3 regions of the Solwaraspora sp. WMMD1047 genome follow, and region 3 is predicted to be linked to each of the others. Evidence: riboswitches for the same ligand, from Rfam matches in the RefSeq annotation. Region 3 holds a riboswitch; each other region holds the start of a gene.

Region 1 (5,034 bases), 2.0 Mb from region 3:
CTGCTGCGCGCGGTGGTGGAGCGGCTGGCCGTTCTGGACCGCGCCGACTGGGCCCAGCTCGCCCCGCCCGGCGGACCATCCGCATCGCCCGGCGGGAGCCGGCCGGTGGCCGGGCTGGTCCCGGCGTTGGTGGACTTCGTGCGGCTGGCGCTGGCCGACGGGCGGGACCGCACGATGGCCCGGTACGCGCTCAGCCTGGAGGCGGCGGTCAACCCCGAACTCGCCGCCGAACTGGCCCGCGGCAGCGCCGAGATCCGCAGCTGGGCCACCCCGTGGCTGCGCGCCGCCGGCTCGACCGATCCGGACCTGCACTGCCGCCTGATGCTCGACTACCTCGACGGCGTCCTGCTGCACCAACTGGCCTACCGGGACCCGGACTTCGACCCCCGACCCGGCATCGAGACCATCCTCCGTGCCCTGCTCACCCGGTGATCGCAAAGGATCCGGTGCACGACAGCACACCGGATCCTCCGCGATCACGGATCAGTTCATCGACAGGTGTACGTGGTTGGTGTGGTCGCCGGACGGCGTGCCGTCGCCGTTGTACGCCCGCCAGCCGCTGCTCGGCAGCCAGATCTGCCGGAACCAGATCACATAGAGCACCCCGAGCCGACTCGCGTTGTTGACGAAGTACGCCGCCAGGTTGTTGCCGTAGGTGCGGTCACCGCCGGTGGCCGTACCCTCGAAGCCGTTCTTCTGGGCGGCGAAGTCGCACGCCTTGCCCTGCGGGTGCTCGCCCGAACCGCCGCTGCGGAAGCAGGAGACGAACCGCGTGAAGCCGGCCGCCTTGGCCTGCTTGAGGGCGTTGAGCGTCCGCGGGGTGATGCACCCCGAGGTGGTCGGGTCGTTGAGGCTGCAGGACTCGTTCGGGAACGAGCCGTCGGAGTTACGCGCCACGGCCCGGGCGCGGGCCGAGTTGGAGCCGCTGACCCCGCCGCTGGGGCCGCCGCTGCCGACCGCCGCCAGCGCCCGCTCGGCCTGCTGCTTGCGCTTGGCCATCACCTCGACCTGCTTCTTCTCCTCGGCGACCTCGGCGTCGATCGCCGCCTTCGCCCGGGTCTGCTGCTCCTTGGTCTCCTGGAGCTGACGCAGTTGCCGGTCCTCGTTCGCGGCCACCGAGTCGAGGGTGGCGGCCCGGTCCAGGAAACTGTCCGGTGAGTCGCTGGCCAGCAGCGCCGACACCGGCCCCAACCGCCCGGTGCGGTAGGCCCGGCCCGCCAGGTCGCCGAGCTTGCGGTTCTGCTCGGCGAGGTCGGTTTCGAGTTGCTTGAGCAGCTCGGTGAGCTGCTTCTGCCGCTCGGTCGACTTCTTCAGCGCGGCCTGCGCGTCGAGGAAGCCCTTGGACGCCTCCTGCAGCGCCTTGCGCAGGCTGTCCGAGCCGCCCTCGTCGAAGTCCTGCTGGGCGAGGACCGGGGCGGCGAGTGGTGTCGCGGGTCCGGCGGCGACCGCCGTGCCGGTGCTCACCAGGGTGGCCGCCAGGCCGACCGTGACGGCGGCGAACAGCCGGGCCGCCCATCGGGTGTTTCGGCGCGACGCGGGTCTGGCGGCCCGGCGCGCGTGCGCATGTCGTACGGATGCCAGTGCTGGCATTGCCACGTCCTTCCGTCAGCCGCCGACCGGGTTAGCTGACGGGTTCGGGACGGAAGATCCCTACCGCTTTCGCGGATACACCCCACGTACATGGTTCCCCGGCTCGCAGGACGCGATTAGGCGACGACCACCGCAGGCGCCGTGAGGGCGCCGCCCGGCGGCGGCCGTCGCCGAGCCTACCGGCTGTTATCCGGCTCTCTCAGGTGAGAAGGGGCGAATTAAGACGTAGCTAAGCCGGGCGGTGAGCGCCGTCACCAGGTCGTCGGGCCGCAGCCCCCGGGGGAGGTGCCCGGTTCGACCTGCAGGGTCGCGTGCTCGATGTGGAACTCCTCGGTCAGCGCCGACCGGGCCGCGGTGAGCACCGTGCCGACCTCGGCGTCGGGGTCGATGGTCAGGTGGGCCGAGGCCACCTCCATCCCCGAGGTCAGCGTCCACACGTGCAGGTCGTGCACGTCGGAGACGCCGGGTACGGCGCAGAGCCGGGACCGTACGGCCGGCACGTCGAGGTGCTCCGGCGCGGCCTGCACCAGGATGCGTACCGCGGCCCGGCCGAGCCGCCAGGTCCGGGGCAGGATGAACAGCCCGATCCCGACCGCGACCAGTGGGTCCGCCCACCACCATTGGGTGGTCGCGATCACCACGGCGGCCACGATCACCCCGACCGAGCCGAGCAGGTCACCGAGCACCTCCAGATACGCACCCCGCATGTTGATGTTGTCGCGGGCGCCGGACCGGAGCAGGGCGAAGGCCACGATGTTGGCGAGCAGGCCGGCGACCGCGACCACCAGCACCGGGCCGGCGGTCACCTCTGGTGGGTCGTCGAGGCGGCTCACCGCCTCGATCAGCACGTAGACCGCGACGCCGGAGAGCAGTACGGCGTTGGCGAGCGCGGCGAGCACCTCCAGCCGGTAGAGGCCGAAGGTCCGCTGCGGGTCACCCACCGCCCGGCGGGCCGCGGTGATCGCCGCCAGGGCCATCCCGATCCCGAGTACGTCGGTGAACATGTGCCCGGCGTCGGAGAGCAGTGCCAGCGAGCCGGTGAGCAGGGCGGTGACCGCCTCGACGAGCATCAGGGCGGCGAGCAGCCCGAACGCGGCCCAGAGCCGACCCCGGTGCTGGTCGGCGGCCCGCGAGGCGGCCCCGCCGTGGTCATGACCTGCGCCCACGCTCACACCATCCTCGATCAGGCCGACTCGGTCCAACGTATGCTGACATTGCTATGTATGCAACTGTGAGTGCGGTCACCCGGCTGGCCCTGGCATCATCGGAACCGGCCCGCAACGAAACCCGTAGATGCCTGCCGACCCCGGGCCCGAAGGGACTGCGATCATGCGTCACCGCGGACGCAACCTGCCGGTCAACCGCCGCACGCTGCTGATCACCACCGCCCTCGCCGTCACCGCCGCCGGACTGCCGGCCGCCCCGGCCGCCGGAGCCCCGGCCATCACCGGGCCGGTCTTTCCCGACAGCTTCCCGCTGCCACCCGGTTTCCAGCCGGAGGGGATCGCGATCGGCTCCTCGCCGTACGCCTTCTTCGGCTCCCGGGCCACCGGCGCGATCTACCGCGCCAGCCTGGTCACCGGCCGGGGCGAGATCATCAACCCGGGACCGGGTACGCCCTCCCTCGGCCTCAAGATCGACAAGCGGCTGCGGCTCTTCGTCGCCGGCGGGACCGGCGGCGACGCCCGGGTCATCCACGCCCGCACCGGCGAGCTGCTGGCCAGCTACCGGCTCGCCGACGGGGCCAGCTTCGTCAACGACGTCGTCCTGACGCCGGGCGGGGCCTGGTTCACCGACTCGACGAACCCGGTGCTCTACCGGCTGCCGCTGGACCGGGCCGGCCGGCTGCCCGGCCCGGACGGCGTCGTCCGGGTGCCGCTCACCGGCGACATCGCCTACGGCACCGGGATCAACGCCAACGGCATCGTCCGGACCCCCGACGGCACCGGCCTGCTGATCGTGCAGTCCGGCACCGGCCTGCTGTTCCGGGTCGACCCGCGCACCGGGCTGACCCGCACCGTCGACCTCGGCGGGGAGTTGCTGACAAACGGCGACGGCCTGCTGCTCGACGGGTGGACCCTCTACGTGGTCCAGAACCGGATCAACACCGTCGCCGTGCTCGGCCTGGACCGGGCCGGCACCCGCGGCCGGCTGCTGACCCGCCGGACCGACCCCAGGTTCGACGTGCCGACCACGGTGGCCGCCTACGGCCGGCGGCTCTACCTGCCGAACGCCCGCTTCTCCACCCCGCCGACCCCCACCACCGAGTACGACGTCATCGCGATCCCTCGGCACTGAGCCCGACTGTCGCCCGCCGGGAGCGCCGGCGATCGACCCCGCCGGAAGCTCCCGGCCCCGCCAGCTATCGGACGTCGACCGTGGTCAGGCGCTGGGTGGCCCGGGACAGGGCGACGTAGAGGGTCCGTACCCCGGCCTCCGAATCGGCGCGGATCTCGCCGGGGGCGACCAGCAGCACCCCGTCGTACTCCATGCCCTTGGCCTGCAGCGCGTTCACCACCTGGTGGCGGTCCGGGTCCGGCAGCCCGGCCAGCCAGCCGGCCACCTCGTCCCGGCGCGGGACCGGCGTGATCACCCCGACCGTGCCGTCGACCTCGGTCAGCAGCCGGGCCACCGCGTCCCGGACCACCGCCGGCAGCTCGGCCGCCGGCGCCGACAGCTCCACCGGGGCGACCCCGGTGGAGCGCACCGCGGTCGGCAGCACCAGGTCGGGGTCGATCTCCCGGATCACCGCGGCCGCGGCCGCGAAGATCTCCGCCGAGTTGCGGTAGTTGGTGGAGAGCGTGAAGCTGTGCCGCGCCCGCCGGCCCAGCGCCCGGTCCCGGGCCCGGTGCAGCTCGGCCGGGTCGCCGGTCCAGGCGGTCTGGGCCGGGTCGCCGACCACCGTCCAGGAGGCGATCCGGCCCCGCCGGCCCAGCATCCGCCACTGCATCGGCGAGACGTCCTGCGACTCGTCGACCACCACGTGGGCGTAGTCGCGGTAGTCCGCCGGCCGCTCGGTGGCCGCCTGCCGGGCGGCGCGCTGCCGTTCGGCGGCGGTGCTCAGCTCGCGTACCCCGCCGGCCACGTGGAACGGGTCGCGCCTGCGCCGGGGCGGCTGCGGCGGACGGCCGAGCAGCTCGTCGAGCTCGTCCAGGATGGCCACGTCGGCGAAGCTCAACCCGCCGGTGGCCGGCGCGGTGTACGACTCGGCGAGCATGGCGATCTCGGCCGGGGTGAGGATGCCGGCGGCGTACCGGCGCAGCCGCGTCGGCCGGGCCAGCCAGTGCAGCACGTGCCGGGGGTGCAGCCGGGGCCACCAGGCCCGCAGGAAGTCGCGGAACTCCTGCCGTTCGGCCAGCTCGTCCTCGAAGGTCCGCTGGTCGGGCAGGCGGCCGATCCGCAGCCGCTGGGCCTGGCTCCAGAGCGCGCCGAAGAGGCCGTCGA
Region 2 (5,034 bases), 560 kb from region 3:
GCTGGAGGTGGTCCGATCCGCGTCCAACGCCGGAAGGTGGCCGTCCCGTTGCGGGTAGTAGTTCCCGGTGTCGATGACGGTCCGGCCCGGCACACCGCCGGTGGGCAGCTCGTCGTACCGGCCGACCGGCACCGCCACCACCACCAGGTCGCCGTAGCCGGCGGCCTCCTGGGCGGCCACCGGGTGCAGCAGCTCTCCCAGCTCGTCGACCAACCAGCGCAGTGTTTCCGGCCCGCGTGAGTTGGCGATCCCCACCTGATGGCCGGCTTCCACGAAGAGCCGGGCCAGCGCCGCGCCGACCTGGCCCGCGCCGATGACGCCGATCCGCATGCCACACCTCCGGTGTCTCAGGCCCTGGCCGGCAGCCGTTCGACGAACCAGCCGGCGGCGGCGTCGGCGACCTGTCCGAGGGTGCCCGGCTCCTCGAACAGATGACCGGCGCCGGGAATCGTGCGCAGTTCGACCGGACCGGACAGCATCGGCATCGCCGCCTGGTTGAGCTGCCGGACCTGCTCGTCGTCCCCGCCGACCAGCAGCAGGGTCGCGGCCCGTACGCCGGTCAGGGCCGCACCCGCCAGATCCGGCCGACCGCCGCGGGACACCACCGCCGGCACCGTCATCGGCCGGGCCGCCGCGGTGACCAGTGCCGCGGCCGCTCCGGTGCTGGCGCCGAAGAGCCCGATCGGGCCGGGGACGGTCGGCCCGGCGGCGGTCACCAGCCAGTCGAGCACGCCGGTCAACCGGTCGGCGAGCAGCCCGATGTCGAACCGCAGCCGGCCGTCCCGGCTGTCCTGCCGGGCCTCTTCCTCGGTCAACAGGTCCACCAGGACGGTCGCCAGGCCGCGCCCGTTCAACACCTGCGCCACGGCCAGGTTGCGTGGGCTACGTCGGGAACTGCCACTGCCGTGCGCGAAGAGCACCGTCCCGACCGCCGGCTCCGGGCTCCGCACGTCGGCGTCGAGCTGGTCCGGTCCGACCGGCACGGTCGTCCCGGTCACCGTCACTTCCATCCGCCCCGGATACCCGGCCGGTGTCGTTCCAAGCCCGGCCGGTGCCGATCCGGCCGGCATTCCTGGTCCGGGGGTGTTTGTGGGCGGTGTCGGCGGGAACGCGGCTGCCGGACCCGATCGGTCCGCCCTCGACGCGCCGACCGGTCGGCCGGCCGGCAGCGCCGGGTATCCCCGGCCCCGACGTGGGCCCAGCAACGAGGTGAGGGTGGTCCCATGACCCGCCGAAACTCCACCGGACCGAAGCAGCACCGGGACAGGGCAGGACGACCGGACGGCACCGATTCGGCCGGCAACGGGAAGGACCGCCGGAACCGGCCCGGCCAGGACCAGCCGGACCACGACTGGGCGGACGACGCGGCTCAGGCGCGCACCGCCGACGACCCACGGCGGGTAACCCCGCATGACCGTTCCGGAGTGCCGTCGACCGGCGACTCACGCTGAGCGGTTAGTCGGTAGCAAAAGGACACCACATCAATCCGGAATGCTACCCAAAGTTGTTGTCAGGTAACGCGTTTCCCCAGCGAAAACAGCACCTTTGCGTTCTCTCCCGCCAATGCGTGTAGATCCGGTAAGCTGGCCGCGGTCTCCGCCCGGTGGCGCCCCTCGGTGCCGGTGGGGACCGCCGCCTAATCGCCGACAAGGCGAGCCGGGGAACCAGGTAGGTGGGGTGAATCCGCAGTAGCGGTAGGGGTTGTTCCGTCCCGAACCCGTCAGCTAACTCGGTAGGCGGCCGCATGGGAGGAACGTGAATGACGGTATCAACACGTCAGCGGTTCCCGCTGGCCATGGCTCTGCTCGCCGCCATCGGCGTGCTGGCCGGCGCCGCACTCAGTCCCGGTAACGCCGCGGCACAGGAGTCCGGCGAACCGGGCGGCGAAGGTGGCACGCCACTGCTGCGCGACGTCCTCGAGTCCACCGGTCGCGGCTTCGTGGAGGCGAAGAACGCGGTGGCCAAGTCGCAGGAGCGGCAACTGAAGCTCACCCTGGAACTGCGCCGGGTCGAGCAGCGGATCGCGGACCTCGAACCCGAGGTGGCGCAGGTCGCAAGCAACTCCTACAAGACCGGTCGCATCGGACCGGCGATGCTGCTGCTCAACAGCGCGTCACCGGACGACTTCCTGGAGCGGGCCCAGAACCTCGACCTGATGGCGATGCGCGACAACAGCAAGCTGCGCGAGCTCAACGAGGCGCTGGAGCAGGCCACCCGGGCGAAGGCGGCGATCGACGCCGAGGTGGCCGAGGAGAAGAAGCAGCTCGCCATCATGACGAAGCAGAAGCGGGAAGCCGAGAAGGCGCTCGCTCTGGTCGGCGGCGCGGTCACCGGCGGCTTCGTGGTGGCCACCTCCCCGGTGGCCCGGCAGGCACCACGCAACCGGGACGGATCCTGGCCGCCGCAGTCCTGCAACCAGAACGACCCCACCACCTCGGGGTGCATCACCCCGCGTACGCTGCACGCGCTGAAGGAGACCAAGCGCGCCGGGTTCGACCGGTTCGTGTCGTGCTTCCGCTCGGGCGGTCCGTTCGAGCACCCCAAGGGCCGGGCCTGCGACTTCTCGCCGCAGCGGAGCGGTTTCGGCGGGGACGCGACAGGTGCGGCCAAGACCTACGGGAACAACCTCACCGCGTTCCTGGTCCGCAACGCCGACAAGCTCGGGGTGCTCTACGTGATCTGGTACCGGCAGATCTGGACTCCCTCAGCGGGTTGGCGGGCGTACAGTGCGGCGTTCGGCGACCCGTCCAGCGACCACACGAACCACGTACACCTGTCCCTGCTGTAGCCGGCGGGCGAGAGCGTCCAGAAGCGACAGACGCCTACCGGCCCCGGGAGTTCCCGGGGCCGGTAGGCGTTTCGTCAGGGCCGGTCGGCGAAGCGTTGGGCCGGCGCCCGGCCGCGCGGCTGCTCCGGCGCCGGTCCCACCGGCGGGCAGGGCGGGTTGGCCAGCGTCACCGGCTCGGCCGCGGTGACCACCGCCACCTCGCCGTGGTGGCGGATCTCGATCGACGACTCCGCGCCACCGTTGCGCAGCGTGTAGGTGCTCTCGTCGCGGCGTACGTCCACCCGCAGCCGCAGGCCGTGCCACATCAGCGCGAACTCCAGCCGGTTGATCCGGCTGGGCAGCCGGGGCGCGAACGAGAGCACCGCGTCATGGTCACGCAGTCCACCGAGCCCGGCGACCAGCGCGATCCACGCGCCGGCCAGCGACGCGACGTGCACCCCGTCGCGGGTGTTGCGGTTGATGTCGTGCAGGTCCATCAACGCCGCCTCGCCCAGGTAGTCGTGGGCGAGCTCCAGGTGACCGACCTCGGCGGCGATGACCGCCTGGGTGCACGCCGACAGTGACGAGTCGCGCACGGTGCGGCGCTCGTAGTAGGCGAAGTTGCGGGCCTTCTGCTCGGCGGTGAAGGCGTCCCCCCGCCAGTGCATCGCCAGCACCAGGTCGGCCTGCTTGACCACCTGCTTGCGGTACAGGTCGAAGTACGGGTAGTTGAGCAGCAGCGGATACCGCTCCGGCGGGGTGCTCTCGAAGTCCCACTCCTGGTAGCGGGTGAACCCCTCCACCTGCGGGTGTACGCCCAGTTCCTCGTCGTACGGGATGTGCATCGCCGCGGCGGCGTCCCGCCAGGCCGCGGTCTCCTCGTCGTCCACCCCCAACCGCCAGGCCTCGTCGCCGTGCCGGGTTACCGCCTCGGCCGCCGCGATCAGGTTCCGCTGCGCCATCAGGTTGGTGTAGACGTTGTCGTTCTTGACCGAGGTGTACTCGTCCGGTCCGGTCACCCCGTCCAGGTGGAACCGGCCGTGCCGGTCGTGGTGGCCGAGCGACCGCCACAGCCGGGCGGTCTCGACCAGCAGCCGCAGCCCGACCTCCCGTTCGAAGTCCAGGTCGCCGGTGGCCTGCACGTACCGGCGCACCGCGTCGGCGATGTCGGCGGCGATGTGGAACGCGGCGGTGCCGGCCGGCCAGTAGCCCGAGCATTCCTGGCCGCGGATCGTCCGCCAGGGGAAGGCGGCGCCGCCCAGGTCGAGGGTCTTGGCCCGCTCGTGCGCGAGATCCAGGGTCGAATGCCGCCAGCGCAGCGCCGAGGCGACCGCCGAGGGCAGGGTGTAGGTGAGCACCGGAAGCACGAACGTCTCGGTGTCCCAGAAGACGTGCCCGTCGTAGCCGGGGCCGGTCAGGCCCTTCGCCGCGATCGGCCGGACCTCGGCCCGGGCGCCGGCCTGCAGCACGTGGTACAGCCCGAACCGGACCGCCTGCTGCACCTCGGGGTCGCCGTCCAGCCGCACGTCGGAGGCGTCCCAGAAGGTGTCGAGGTATTCCCGCTGCTCGGCGACGAGCCCTTCCCAGCCGGAGAAGCGGGCGCCGGCCAGCGCCGCCGCGACCTGGTCGCGCAGCGCCGGCCGGGACCGGCGACTGGACCAGCCGTACGTCAGCAGCTTCACCACCCGCAGCCGCTCCCCCGGCTTCAGCACGGTGGTGACGGTGGTCCGGGCCCAGTCCGGGTACGCCTCGCTGCTGATCCCGGTCCGCTCCGGCCCGTCGATGTCGTGCCCCATCGCGGCGGCCATCCGCAGTCCGCTGGTCTTGGTCCGGTGGATCAGCAGCGCGCCGGTCCCCTGCGCGGTGTGCTCCTCGGCCTGCAGCGGCGATTCCAGCACGGCGGCGACCCGGGGGTCCTTGCTCTGCGGCGGCAGTTCCTCGTTGGCGACCAGCTCCGACTGGACGATCAGCCGGACGGCCTCGTCGACCGGCTCGACCTCGAAGCAGATCGCCGCGACCGCCCGCTGGGTGAAGGAGACCAGCCGGGTGCTGGCCAGCCGGATCTCCTTGCCGGCCGGCGACCGCCAGTGCACCTCGCGGCGCAGGGTGCCGGCCCGCAGGTCGAGCACCCGCTCGTGGCCGAGGAGTTCGCCGTACCGGACGTCGAACGGCTCGTCGTCGACGAGCAGCCGGACCAGCTTGCCGTTCGTCACGTTGACGATGGTCTGGCCGGATTCCGGGAAGCCGTAGCCGGCCTCCGCGTGCGG
Region 3 (5,034 bases):
GCCGGTACGAGCCGAAGGTCCGTTGCGGGTCGCCGCCGCCCCGGGCCGCCCGACGCACGGCGTGGATCGCGGCCAGCGCCATCCCGATGCCGAGGACATCGGTGAACATGTGCCCGGCATCGGACAGCAACGCCAGCGACCCGGTCAGCAGGCCGCCGACAACCTCGATCACCATGAACACAGCCAGTAGGGCGAATGCCGTCCACAGCCGGCCCAGGTGTTTCTCACCCGCGCTGCGCGCTGCGTGATCGTGCCCGGCGCCCATCGATTCCTCCCGACCTTGCTTCCGACGACCCCGTCAACGTATGCGTACATTGCAATAAGTGCAACGGGCGGAGCTGTCGCTCAGACAGGCGTAGCCCGGATCCGCGGGTCGCCGCCAGCGCCGTTCACGCTGGCCGGGGTGACGACACGGCGGTCGGGTCGGCGGCGGCGCGATCGTGTCGTAACCTGTCGGCATGAACCGAACCGGCGGACCGCGTGCTCGTGCCGCGCTGCCGCCGTGGTTGACCGCCGTGCTCGCGTTGACCGCAGTGGCGCTGCTACACGCTGTGCAGTGCGCGTCCGGTGCCGCGGCGCCGTTGCTGGCGACGTCGACCCTGCATCAGGTGGCGGTCAGCATCGACGGGCATGGGGCCGCGACCTCGGCCATGCCGGTCGGGGCGGCCACGGCCGTGTCGGTCAGTGCGTCGACGGGCTCCGGAGTGCAGGTCGACACCGGTCAGGGTGCCGGGCACAGCGAGATGCCGTGCGGACCAGGGCTGGCCGCCGGGACATGCCTGATGTTGCTGGTGAGCGCCGCGGTCGGCCTGCTGGCACGCGGGCGGCCGGGCTGGTCGTCGCCCGTCGTCGACGAGTTTCGGACCCTTGCTGGGTTCACCCGGTGGCGGGCGTCGCCGGACCTGGCGCAGCTGTGCGTGCTGCGTACGTGATCGACTCCACCGGCATCGACTCCACCGGCGCGTAGCCCGCGTTCGAGGTCGTACGCCTGAGCCCGCCCGGCCCTGCTGGGGCAGTTTCTCGGGAGCGTGGCCAGGGCCACGAGACCAGCGGGCGCTGGCCGATCCCGCGTGTCCTGTCCGCGGCCGCCGCGCCCGGTGGCGCGCGGAACCACGCGACGACGACATGGTTGCCGCGTCGAGTCCGGACCCCGCACGCGAGCCGTCCGTGGATACAGCCGGTGGCCCCCGGAGGCCACCCGTGGCCGAGAAAACAGCCTGCACGTCCACCCCTTCGAGTCAGAGGAGGACGAGCCCATGCGAGGGCCTCGTCACCGACACACCCACCGAGGCCAACCCGGGTACGCCGCGGCATTGTCGACGCGCATTGGAGCCGACATACGCGGCCCGGCCGCCGTCCGGCGGTCATCGCCAACGGCGCCGACCGGCCGTCCGGAGCGATCATGATCCCGGCGGACGCCCACCCGGTCCCCCCGCAGGCCCGGAACCCACACCCACAGTCAACACAACCTCACCCTCTTAATCATGAATTAGAAACATCTATCACTATTGATCATCGACTCACATCACCGACGGTTACCTCCGACGCGCGCCGGACGGCGCCTGTCGAACCGCCGCCCAATCGCCGTCTTCGGCGAGCCGGGGAACCACGCCCGTGGGGTGAATCCGCGTTCGCGGTAGGGATCACTTCCATCCCGAACCCGTCAGCTAACCCGGTCGGCGGCCATCGGAAGGGAGAATGGTGACCACGCCCCCGAACAGGTGGCTCACAGCCACCCTGGCCGTCCTGGCCACCGCCGCGCTGCTGGCGGCCCCGCTCGGCTCCCAGGCTGCCGCGGCGCAGCCCAACGGCAACGCCACCGCCGACGAGGACGGGCCGCCCCCACTGCTGCGCGACGTACTCGACCAGGCCGGACGGACCTACCTGGACGCCAAGGCCAAACTCGACCAGTCCACCAAGCGCCAACTGATCCTCAACCTCGAGCTGCGACGGGCCGAGAACCGGCTGGCGAAACTCGCCCCGCAGGTCGAGCAGATCGCCGCCCGGTCCTACCGGACCGGCCGGATCGGCGCGGCCGCGATGCTACTCAACAGCGCCTCACCTGACTCGTTCCTCGACCGGGCCGCAACTCTCGACGAACTCAACATGGTCAACGGCAAACGGGTCGCCGAGCTCGCCCAGGCCGTCGACGACGCCGCCCGGGCCAAGGACGCCATCGACGCCGAAGTCCGCGACCAACGCAAGCAGGTCGCCGTGATGAACGCCCAGAAACGGGAGGCGGAGAATGCCCTCGCCCTGGTCGGCGGGCGGTCCCTCACCGCCGGGTTCGTCGCGGCCACCTCACCGGTCGCCCGGGCGGCGCCGCGCACCAGCAGTGGCGGATGGCCGAACGAATCGTGCAGCCAGGACGACCCCACCACCGCGGGTTGCGTCACCCCCCGCACGCTGCACGCCTACAAGGAGACCAAACGAGCCGGCTTCGACCGGTTCGTCGGCTGCCACCGGTCCGGCGGTCCGTTCGAGCACCCCAAGGGCCGCGCCTGCGACTGGTCCCTCCGCAACAGCGGTTTCACCCCCGCCCGCACCCAGAACGAACGCACCTACGGCAACAATCTCACCGCGTTCCTGGTCCGCAACGCCGACCGCCTCGGCATCCTCTACGTCATCTGGAACCGCCAGATCTGGCTACCCGCCACCGGCTGGAGGTCATACAGCGGGGCCAGCGACCACACCGACCACGTCCACATGTCCATGCTCTGACCCGGCCGCCCCGGTGTGCACCCGCGCACCGGGGCGGCCGTGGCACCAGACCAGGCGACCTCCGGTCACGACCCCCAGGTAAATCCCACCATCACGACGGTCGACCACGACCACGAGAAATGACCCGCCGGAAGGGACCATCGGAAAATGACGGTACGCAGAAGTGCTCGACTCGCCACCGTGCTGACGACGTTCACACTGGCAGCGACCGTGGCCACGCCGGGCTGGGCGCATGTCGAAGTAAGCGCCGACAAACCACAGGCGGGCGCCCGCGACGTCACCCTCACCTTTGTCGGCGAAGCCGAGTCCACCACCGCGGGAATCACGTCCGAACGTGTCGTCCTGCCCGCCGGCCTGAAACCCCAGGACGTGACCCTCGCCCGCGCACCCAAAGGATGGGAACTCAGCCCCAACCAGGACGGATTCACCGTGGCCGGGCCCGCCCTGCCCGTCGGCGACGACGTCACGTTCGCTGTCACCGTTGCTCAACTACCCCCCGACGCCGTAACCCTCGCCTTCAAAACCGTCGAGACCTACGAAAACGGCAAAGTGTCCCGATGGATCGAGATCCCCACCGCGGGCGACCAGGAACCGGACAATCCCGCCCCCGTCCTGTCCATCCGCCCGGCCGCCACACCACAACCCGAACCCACCACCGCCGCACCCACCGCCACGACACCCACCATCGCGACGACACCGCCGCCGGCCGCCGCACCCGCCGGCGACGACTCCGCCACCGGGGCGGGCGGGCCACTACTCGCCGGCTTCGGCATCCTCGCGGTGATCCTCGCGGCAGTCGCCGCCGTGGCCGTCCGACGCCGCCGGACACCGCGATAGCCGCAAGACCGTCCGAGGAAGCATGGGCGATCATCGGTACACCAGTGGCCGAATGTGAGTCCTCGGAGCGAGATCCGCGACCTGCGCGAACTCCGGCGCTACCTGGAGCGTTTCTCAGCCCTGCTCACCCAGGCCACCCGAATGCCAATCACCGTCAGCACCGACGTCAACCGCCGGCCGAAGGTGCTCGCCTACGCTACCGACCTGAGGCGCTGGCACGGCTGGCAGAAGGACGCCATCGACGGGCTCCGCACTCCGTCTGAACCGTCGGGGCGGTCTTCACCAGAAGGTCACTTCTCGGCTGCGTGGCGGCAGGAGCAGCCGGGTTCGCATCCGCAGGCATCGCCTGTGGCAGTTGAACCGGCTGGGGCTTCCGGGATGGTCAGCGGTGCGGTCAACGGGACGGCGCAGCAGCTGTCGCCGCGCCAAGCCTCGCGGCCTTCCTTGACCGCGACACCTGCGATGACCAGGGCGGCGATGGGGTCGGCCCAGGACCACCCGAACAGGCTGTTGACCGCCAGGCCGGCTAGTAGGACGCCTGAGAGGTAAGTGCACAGCAGTGTCTGTTTGGAGTCGGCGACGGCGGAGCGGGAGCCGAGTTCGCGACCGGCGCGGCGTTGCGCGTACGACAGTCCGGGCATGACCGCCAGTGAGACTGCCGCCAGTACCAGGCCGACGCTGGAGTGCTCGGCGTCGGCGCCGCCGAGAAGGGCCCGTACCGCCTCGACGCTGACGTAGGCCGCGAGGGCGAAGAATGAGACGGCGATGATGCGTAGTGCCACCTTTTCGCGGGTCTCGGGGTCTCGGCCGGCGAACTGCCACGCTACGGCGGTGGCGGAAGCGACCTCGATGATCGAATCGAGGCCGAAGCCGATCAGAGCGGTGGACGACGCGATGGTGCCGGCAGTGATCGCTACGGCCGCTTCGATGATGTTGTAGATGATGGTGGCGGCGACGAGCCAGCGCACCCGGCGGGTCAGTACGGCCAGGCGTTGCGGTGGTGGTCTAGCAGGGCTCAGTTGGAGGAGCCGCGGGTTCATCGGCAGCAGCTCTGGTCGTCGGAGTCCGGGCACGCTGCCGGGTCGACGGCCAGGACCAGGCCGAGTAGGTCGCCGAGGGCGTGGGCGATGCGGGCGTCGGCAAGCTCGTAGCGGGTGCGCCGGCCTTCGGGAACGGCTACGACCAGGCCGCAGCCGCGTAGACAGGCGAGGTGATTGGACAGGTTCTGCCGGCTGACACCGAGCATGTCGGCGAGTTCAGCCGGGTAGCCGGGTCCGTCCCGCAGCGCGAGCAGCAGTTTGGTGCGGGTCGCGTCGGACAGGGCATGGCCGAAGCGGGCGAGGACCTGGCCGTTGGTGAGCGTCGCCACCCTCAGAGAGTACATCGGTGGCTGTATCGACAGCGGGTGCGTGGGGATCATGCCGACACCGGCTCGGCGGCAGGGGCCTCGGCGAGGGTACGGGTGCGCCCGGGCAT

What was found. Region 3 has a riboswitch for cyclic di-AMP ahead of O7627_RS33640 (hypothetical protein). Riboswitches for the same ligand answer to the same signal wherever they lie in the genome.
Region 1: linked by a shared signal. The riboswitch ahead of O7627_RS24700 (hypothetical protein) and the one ahead of O7627_RS33640 (hypothetical protein) in region 3 are both predicted to bind cyclic di-AMP.
Region 2: linked by a shared signal. The riboswitch ahead of O7627_RS31225 (hypothetical protein) and the one ahead of O7627_RS33640 (hypothetical protein) in region 3 are both predicted to bind cyclic di-AMP.

Annotation. Positions count from the first base shown of each region.
Region 1 covers NZ_JARUBL010000001.1:5,414,431-5,419,464, reverse strand. The annotation lists gene O7627_RS24705 (TetR/AcrR family transcriptional regulator) at 1-432, shown strand, start outside; gene O7627_RS24700 (hypothetical protein) at 484-1,590, opposite strand; cyclic di-AMP (ydaO/yuaA leader) riboswitch at 1,595-1,723, opposite strand; gene O7627_RS24695 (cation diffusion facilitator family transporter) at 1,842-2,756, opposite strand; gene O7627_RS24690 (superoxide dismutase) at 2,920-3,888, shown strand; gene O7627_RS24685 (AAA family ATPase) at 3,953-5,034, opposite strand, start outside.
Region 2 covers NZ_JARUBL010000001.1:6,813,649-6,818,682, forward strand. The annotation lists gene O7627_RS31215 (NAD(P)-binding domain-containing protein) at 1-330, opposite strand, end outside; gene O7627_RS31220 (hydrolase) at 348-1,010, opposite strand; cyclic di-AMP (ydaO/yuaA leader) riboswitch at 1,624-1,756, shown strand; gene O7627_RS31225 (hypothetical protein) at 1,760-2,788, shown strand; gene O7627_RS31230 (glycoside hydrolase family 65 protein) at 2,863-5,034, opposite strand, start outside.
Region 3 covers NZ_JARUBL010000001.1:7,370,256-7,375,289, forward strand. The annotation lists gene O7627_RS33630 (cation diffusion facilitator family transporter) at 1-265, opposite strand, end outside; gene O7627_RS33635 (hypothetical protein) at 459-932, shown strand; cyclic di-AMP (ydaO/yuaA leader) riboswitch at 1,565-1,698, shown strand; gene O7627_RS33640 (hypothetical protein) at 1,702-2,721, shown strand; gene O7627_RS33645 (DUF1775 domain-containing protein) at 2,902-3,558, shown strand; gene O7627_RS33650 (cation transporter) at 3,849-4,598, opposite strand; gene O7627_RS33655 (metalloregulator ArsR/SmtB family transcription factor) at 4,595-4,933, opposite strand; gene O7627_RS33660 (MFS transporter) at 4,975-5,034, opposite strand, start outside.